Pueribacillus theae: one gene and its partner. Each later gene encodes a partner of the first gene's protein in a complex. Links are inferred from orthologs where the notes say so. Each region holds a gene or a part of one and is shown in the gene's direction. Other genes may lie near its edges.

The links.
Region 2: the proteins of mfd (region 1) and uvrA are in contact, whole or in part, in a crystal structure (PDB 4DFC), measured with the Escherichia coli proteins. The link is inferred for Pueribacillus theae from one-to-one orthologs.

Annotation. Positions count from the first base shown.
Region 1 is NZ_QCZG01000012.1:53,755-58,146, forward strand. Bases 52-4,123 are described here. They hold mfd (transcription-repair coupling factor), read left to right. Parts: upstream 52-392; coding sequence 393-3,923; downstream 3,924-4,123. Other genes in these bases: DCC39_RS07725 (anti-sigma-F factor Fin family protein), read left to right, coding at 52-246; spoVT (stage V sporulation protein T), read left to right, coding at 4,088-4,123. Outside these bases: more of DCC39_RS07725, read left to right, coding at 16-51; more of spoVT, read left to right, coding at 4,124-4,392. UniProt on the Escherichia coli protein: Couples transcription and DNA repair by recognizing RNA polymerase (RNAP) stalled at DNA lesions. Mediates ATP-dependent release of RNAP and its truncated transcript from the DNA, and recruitment of nucleotide excision repair machinery to the damaged site.
Region 2 is NZ_QCZG01000007.1:57,922-61,683, reverse strand. The notes cover bases 263-3,704. They hold uvrA (excinuclease ABC subunit UvrA), read left to right. Parts: upstream 263-642; coding sequence 643-3,504; downstream 3,505-3,704. Other genes in these bases: DCC39_RS05125 (DUF4097 family beta strand repeat-containing protein), read left to right, coding at 3,530-3,704; uvrB (excinuclease ABC subunit UvrB), read left to right, coding at 263-513. In the rest of the region: more of uvrB, read left to right, coding at 1-262; more of DCC39_RS05125, read left to right, coding at 3,705-3,762. UniProt on the Escherichia coli protein: The UvrABC repair system catalyzes the recognition and processing of DNA lesions. UvrA is an ATPase and a DNA-binding protein. A damage recognition complex composed of 2 UvrA and 2 UvrB subunits scans DNA for abnormalities.

The DNA of each region.
Region 1 (4,392 bases):
GAGGAGGTCTTTGAATTGGCCATCGTTTATGAATGCCGCCATTGCCAGCAAGAGGTTGGTAGAATTGATGCCATTGAAGTGGAGGAAAGAAGCTTAGGCTTTCAAGTTTTAACAAATGAAGAACGATTAGAAATGATCACCTATGAACAAAATGGTGATGTAAAGGTAAAAACCATTTGCGAAAATTGTCAAGAAGCGCTGGACCGAAACCCAATCTTTCACCAGCTTGATTCATTTATACAATAAAGCGAGACTTACCGGGGTGTTAGCGTCCGTTATCCCCCAATTAGACTTCTTCGAAATCTCTAAATCTTGAAGTGGGGGTCTTACGGACGGTTGCACTGGAATAAATAGATAGGCATTTTCGTACTGAGAAGGGGGAAAAATAACTCATGTTGGCATTGCGACACTATTTTCAGAGTGGAAGTGAGATGGGTTCAGTCATCAACGGTGTCGAAGCCGGTTTGCAAGAACAGTTAATCGCTGGGCTTACAGGCTCTGCACGGGCACTTTTTATCGCCTCGTTTTTTGAACAAGCAAAGCGCCCACAGCTCGTTTTGACTCATAATTTATATCAAGCGCAAAAGATTTACGATGATTTAGTAGAAATAGTCGGCAGCCAAAATGTTTTTTTATATCCAGTGAATGATTTAATTTCATCTGAAATTGCAATTGCAAGTCCTGAACTAAGAGCCCAACGCCTTCAAGTATTGTTGGAATGGGGAAAGAACCCCCGGGGAATTGTTGTATCGTCCATTGCAGGCGTGAAAAGGATGATTACACCGAAGTCTGTATGGAAAAAGGCGACAATGACATTTAAAGTCGGCGATGAGCTTCAAATTGAGGAAACGTTAAGTTTGCTAATTGCAAGTGGATATTCACGAACCCCGATGATTTCAACACCGGGGGAATTTAGCATGCGCGGAGGAATCATTGATATTTATCCTTTGACAGAGGAACAACCTGTTCGAATTGAGCTTTTTGATACAGAAATTGATTCCATCCGCTTTTTTGATGTAGAGACGCAGCGCTCACAATCAAAAATTGACACGATTACAATTTGCCCTGCTTCTGAGATGCCGCTGTTTCCCGAAGATTTTGATTACGGAAAAGAACAGCTTGCGAAAGCGCTGGAAAAAACATTGAAAAAAGTGAAAAACAAAAGCGTCAAAGAAGCCATTGCAGAGCATGTTCGTTACGAGATCGAAAGACTTGAGAATAAAGAAACCTTTCAAGGAATCTATAAATACATCTCTATCTTATATAAACAACCTGCAAGTTTATTAGATTATTTGCCTGAAGATGGCATGATCGTTTTTGACGAAACGAGCCGCATTCAAGAAATGTCCCAACAACTGGATAAGGAAGAAGCAGAATGGCATACTTCCGTTCTTGAGCAAGGGGAAACCGTAGCTGATCTTGCGATGTCTTTCTCGTTTGAATCGCTTTTTCAGAATCAAGCAAACAGCAAAATACATTTCACCCTCTTTTTGCGCCATATTCCACATACGAACCCACAAAATGTTGTCAATGCTAACAGCAAGGCGATGCAGCAATTCCATGGGCAAATGAACGTCTTAAAGACGGAAATTGAAAGGTGGAAAAAAGGGAACTTTTCAATTGCTTTTTTGGCCGCCAACGAAGAGCGGGCAAAGCGGCTTGAAAGAATTTTGGACGATTACGGCATTGAAGCCCATCTATCTGATGGAACGAGGCCGCTAGCAAGCGGAACAATCCAAATTTTAACATCCGCTCTATCAAGCGGTTTTGAATTGCCGCTTCAACGCCTTGCTGTTGTGACAGAAGAAGAGATTTTTAGCAAAAGAACCCGAAAACAGCGACGATCCCAAAAAATGTCGAACGCCGAACGGATCAAAAGCTATTCTGAACTTAAAGTCGGTGACTATATCGTTCATGTCAATCACGGGATTGGCAAATACTTGGGGATTGAGACGCTCGATATTAACGGCATTCATAAAGATTATCTCAATATCAAATATGCAGGAAACGACACGCTCTATGTCCCTGTTGAGCAAATCGATCAAGTTCAAAAATACGTCGGTTCTGAAGCGAAGGTCCCAAAAATTTATTCGCTTGGAGGAAACGATTGGAAGAGGGTTAAGAAGCGCGTCCAATCATCTGTCGAAGATATTGCGGATGAATTGATTAAGCTGTACGCGGAGCGTGAAGCTAGTAAAGGGTTTATGTTTGATAAGGACGGGGAGGAGCAGAGAGAATTTGAAGCGTCTTTCCCTTATCAAGAAACAGAGGATCAGCTAAGGGCAATTGAAGAAATAAAGAAAGATATGGAAATGGAGCGGCCAATGGATCGCCTTTTATGCGGGGATGTAGGCTATGGAAAAACCGAAGTCGCCCTAAGAGCGATTTTTAAGGCAATTATGAGCGGCAAGCAAGTGGCATTTCTTGTGCCAACAACCATTCTAGCTCAGCAGCACTATGAAACAATGAGAGAGCGTTTTAGCGACCATCCCATTAATATTGCTGTTCTTAGCCGGTTTCGGACGAAAAAACAGCAAAATGAAACGCTCAAAGGATTAAAAAACGGCACGATCGACGTCGTCGTCGGCACTCACCGTATTCTATCAAAAGATGTTGTTTTTCACGATTTAGGCTTGCTTGTCGTTGATGAAGAGCAAAGATTTGGGGTAAAGCATAAAGAAAAAATCAAAAAAATGAAAGCAAACATTGACGTACTCACACTTACCGCTACTCCAATCCCTAGAACGCTTCACATGTCGATGCTTGGCGTAAGGGATTTATCAGTCATTGAGACGCCTCCGGAAAACAGGTTCCCTGTCCAAACGTATGTCGTCGAATACAACGCGGCGCTGATTCGTGAAGCGATTGAACGGGAAATGGCAAGAGAAGGACAAGTGTATTTTCTATATAATCGTGTAGAAAGTATCGAAAGGATGGCAGAGCAAATCAAAATGCTCATCCCTGAGGCACGCGTCGCCCATGCACATGGCCAGATGACGGAGGGTGAGCTTGAAAATGTGATGCTTGATTTTCTTGACGGGAATTATGATGTACTCGTAAGTACGACGATTATCGAAACAGGTGTCGATATCCCGAATGTGAATACGTTAATCGTCTATGATGCTGACAAGATGGGATTATCCCAGCTTTATCAGCTTCGTGGGCGTGTTGGGCGTTCCAATCGTGTGGCGTATGCCTATTTCACCTACCAGCGGGATAAAGTGTTGACAGAGGTCGCGGAAAAAAGGCTGCAAGCGATTAAAGAATTTACAGAGCTTGGTTCAGGTTTTAAAATTGCGATGCGTGATTTATCCATTCGTGGAGCTGGTAACTTGCTTGGTGCGGAACAGCATGGTTTTATAGATTCTGTGGGCTTTGATTTGTACTCACAAATGCTCAAGGAAGCCATTGAAGAACGGAAAGGCGAGAAGCCGTCAGATAAACCGCAGCCAGTGGAAATTGAGCTGAAAATGGACGCTTACATTCCTTCGAGTTATATTCGTGATGAGCGGCAGAAAATTGATATGTACAAACGGTTCCGCGCGTTGTCGGACGAACAGGATGTGGATGACCTGCAAGATGAAATGATTGATCGATTTGGAGATTATCCGGATGAAGTCGCCTATTTATTTGATATGTCCCGTATGAAAATCCGTGCAAAAGAACTGAGGATCGAATCAATTAAAGAGTCAAAAGGGGAATTTGTCATTTTGTTTTCCGAGGAATCGGGCGAACTGATTGATGCTTCAAAATTATTTGGCATCGTAAGCAGTATCGATCGAAGAATCCATCTTGGTACAGCAGGGAAAAAAGTAAAAGTCATTTTGCGTACAAAAGGCGAGAGCGATAAAGAAATCATCAGGTTGCTTTTAACACTTTTAGAAAACTTTAAAACAGCGATTAAACAACCGCAGACGAGTTGAAATAAGATCTCAAGCAAAAAATTGCACAGTGTTTTCTTTTTTGTGAATAAGACAGGCGTTACGACGGATAATAAAGGAAAGGAAATGGTGAATTTTGCTTGTTTGGCACCATTTTACGTGACTATTCCAGCTTCTTACAACAGAGAAAGTGAGGCATCTGAGAAATGAAAGCAACAGGGATTGTACGACGTATCGATGATTTAGGCAGAGTGGTCATTCCAAAAGAAATCCGTCGAACACTAAGAATCCGCGAAGGGGATCCTTTGGAAATATTTGTTGACCGTGATGGGGAAGTCATTTTGAAAAAATATTCACCCATTAGTGAACTTGGAGATTTTGCGAAGGAATACTCAGAATCATTGTCAGAGCATTCAGGGCATACCGTTTTAATTTCGGACAGGGATACCTTTATCGCGGTTTCCGGTGGATCAAAAAAAGAACATTTAAACAAAGCGCTTGGCAGTTCAGT
Region 2 (3,762 bases), on another replicon or contig:
GATTTGCGGCTCGGCGTATTTGATGTGCTTGTCGGGATTAATTTGTTACGGGAAGGCCTGGACATTCCTGAAGTGACGCTTGTTGCGATTCTTGATGCGGATAAAGAAGGGTTTCTCCGTTCAGAACAATCGCTTGTACAAACGATTGGGCGGGCGGCTAGGAATGTGAACGGCCATGTCATTATGTATGCTGATAAAATCACAAAGTCAATGAATTACGCGATTTCTGAAACGAAAAGGCGCCGGGAGATTCAAGAAGCGTTTAACAAAAAGCATGGCATTACACCGATGACCATTCAAAAAGAAGTCCGCGATATCATCCGTGCAACCGCGGCTGCGGAAGAATCTGAAACATACAGTGCTTCGAAAGCATTATCGAACATGTCGAAAAAAGAACGTGAGAAAACAATTCAAAACTTAGAAAAGGAAATGAAGCAGGCAGCAAGAGAGCTTAATTTTGAACGAGCCGCAGAATTGCGCGATCTTGTTCTTGAGTTGAAGGCAGAACGTTAATTAAACATGAGAGGTAGTTCAAAAAGTCCGGAGGTTCACAGGATGTGAATTGAGCTCTTTTTGTCCTCCTTTTTGCATAAAAATTTTATTTAAGTTTATGAACATGTTGGAACAGGAAGGATGGAAACGATGGCAGTAGACAAGATTGTCGTAAAAGGTGCCCGCGTCCACAATTTGAAAAATATTGATATCGACATACCGAGAGATAAGCTTATTGTCCTGACAGGTTTATCAGGATCGGGGAAGTCTTCCCTCGCATTTGACACGATTTATGCAGAAGGGCAGAGGCGCTATGTCGAGTCGCTCTCAGCCTATGCGAGGCAATTCCTTGGGCAAATGGATAAGCCTGATGTGGATGCGATTGAAGGGCTGTCTCCCGCGATTTCAATTGACCAAAAGACGACGAGCCGAAACCCGCGATCGACTGTCGGAACAGTGACAGAAATCTACGATTATTTACGGTTGCTGTATGCACGAATCGGCCGGCCAATTTGTCCGAAGCATGGGATTGAAATCAGTTCCCAAACGATTGAACAGATGGTTGATCGGATTATGGAGTATCCGGAGAGAACAAAGATGCAAATCCTCTCACCAATTGTTTCAGGACGGAAAGGCGAGCATGCCAAAATCCTTGAGAATATTAAAAAGCAAGGGTTTGTCCGGCTGCGTGTCGACGGGGAAATGCGTGAAATTACGGACGACATCAACCTTGAAAAAAATAAAAAGCATACGATTGAAGTTGTCATTGATCGAATTATCGTAAAAGATGGCGTTCAGGCAAGGCTGGCCGATTCACTTGAAGTGGCCCTTGGCCTGGCGGATGGCCGCGTGATTGTTGATGTGATCGGTGATGAAGAACTGCTTTTCAGCCAACACCATGCTTGTCCTTATTGCGGCTTCACAATTGGCGAGCTTGAACCGAGACTGTTTAGCTTTAACAGTCCTTTTGGCGCTTGTCCAACTTGTGACGGGTTGGGACTGAAGCTTGAGGTGGATGTTGATCTCGTCATTCCAAACTGGGATCTTTCGTTAAATGAACATGCGATTGCGGCATGGGAGCCGACAAGCTCGCAGTTTTACCCTCAGCTTTTGAAGAGTGTTTGCAACCATTATGGCATTGATATGGATGTGCCGGTGAAAGATCTTCCAGACGAAGCGATGGACAAGGTATTGTATGGAAGCGGTGGAGAGCGCATTTATTTTCGGTATGAAAACGAATTTGGCGTTGTAAGGGAAAACCGCATTCCTTTTGAAGGTGTCATTGGTAATATCGCACGCCGTTTCAAAGAAACAAGCTCTGACTTTGTACGGGATCAAATGGAAGGTTATATGGCGCAAAAGCCATGCCCAACATGTAAAGGCTATCGCCTAAAGAAAGAAGCGCTCGCTGTAAAAATAAACGATCGGCATATCGGTGAAGCCACAAACCTATCAGTCAATGATGCGCTTGATTTCTTTAACCAGCTGGTGCTGACTGAAAAAGAAATCGCAATTGCCCGCCTTATTCTTCGTGAAATTTCCGATCGGCTCGGCTTTTTGAACAATGTTGGCCTTGATTATTTAACATTGAGCCGCTCGGCGGGAACGTTGTCGGGTGGAGAGGCCCAGCGGATTCGGCTTGCCACCCAGGTCGGCTCCCGCTTAATGGGGGTTCTTTACATTTTGGATGAACCGTCCATTGGTTTGCATCAACGCGATAACGACCGGTTGATTGCGACACTTGAAGAAATGCGGAACCTCGGCAATACGCTCATCGTTGTTGAACACGATGAAGACACAATGATGGCCGCTGATTATATTATTGATATCGGTCCCGGTGCGGGAGCGCATGGCGGTGAGGTGATTGCCGCTGGGACGCCTGAAGAGATTATGAATGACGCAAATTCCCTTACAGGCCAATATTTGTCAGGGACTAAATTTATTCCTGTTCCATTGGAGCGGCGCAATGGAACGAAACGGTTCCTTGAAATTGTTGGAGCTGCAGAAAATAATTTAAAGAATGTGAACGTAAAAATTCCACTTGGTGTTTTTACATGTGTGACAGGTGTCTCAGGTTCAGGAAAAAGTACACTTGTCAATGAAATTTTGTATAAAAAACTGGCGCAGCAATTAAATCGGGCAAAAGTGAAGGCAGGGGCGCATAAAGATATAAAAGGCCTGGAAGAGCTTGAGAAAGTGATCGATATCGACCAATCGCCAATCGGAAGGACACCGCGTTCAAACCCAGCGACGTATACAGGGGTTTTTGATGATATTCGCGATGTGTTTGCCCAGACGAATGAAGCGAAAGTAAGAGGCTATAAAAAAGGCCGGTTTAGCTTCAATGTGAAGGGTGGACGCTGTGAAGCGTGCCGCGGAGATGGTATTATTAAAATTGAAATGCATTTTCTTCCGGATGTATATGTCCCATGTGAAGTTTGCCACGGAAAGCGTTACAACCGCGAAACGCTTGAAGTTCTTTACAAGGGGAAGAATATTGCCGATGTGCTTGGTATGACGGTGGAGGAAGCGTTGGAATTCTTCACAAACATCCCTAAAATTAACCGAAAGCTTCAGACGCTTTATGATGTCGGTCTAGGCTACATTACACTTGGACAATCAGCAACCACACTGTCTGGCGGAGAGGCGCAGCGCGTCAAGCTTGCAAGCCAGCTGCACCGCCGGTCAAATGGCAAAACATTATACATTCTAGATGAGCCGACGACAGGGCTTCACGTCGATGATATTTCCCGCTTGCTCAACGTGCTTCAGAGGCTTGTAGAAAACGGGGATACCGTACTCATCATTGAACATAATCTTGACGTCATCAAGACGGCTGATTATTTGATTGATTTGGGGCCTGAAGGGGGAGATAAAGGCGGACAAATTGTAGCGACAGGTACACCGGAGCAAGTTGCAGAAGTTGAGAAGTCGTACACTGGAAAATATCTCAGCCCGATTTTAAAACGTTACAGGAAACGGACAGAAGAAAAACTAAAAATCCATATCTAGATTTTAATAGAAAGGTGTGAACTACATGGGCGATGAACGAAAGATGATATTACAGATGCTCCACGATGGGAAAATTACGGCTGAAGAAGCGGAACGGCTTTTAAAAGTTTTGAACGAGCCGGCTGCTGAACAGAAGGTTGAGGAAAAAAGCAAGCCATCTGAAGCTCCGCCTTCTGAGTTTGTTGATTGGAAGGGATGGGAAAACCGAAAACAGTCGTACAAGCAAGCGTCAGGCGGATTGAAAATTTCCCAGTATAT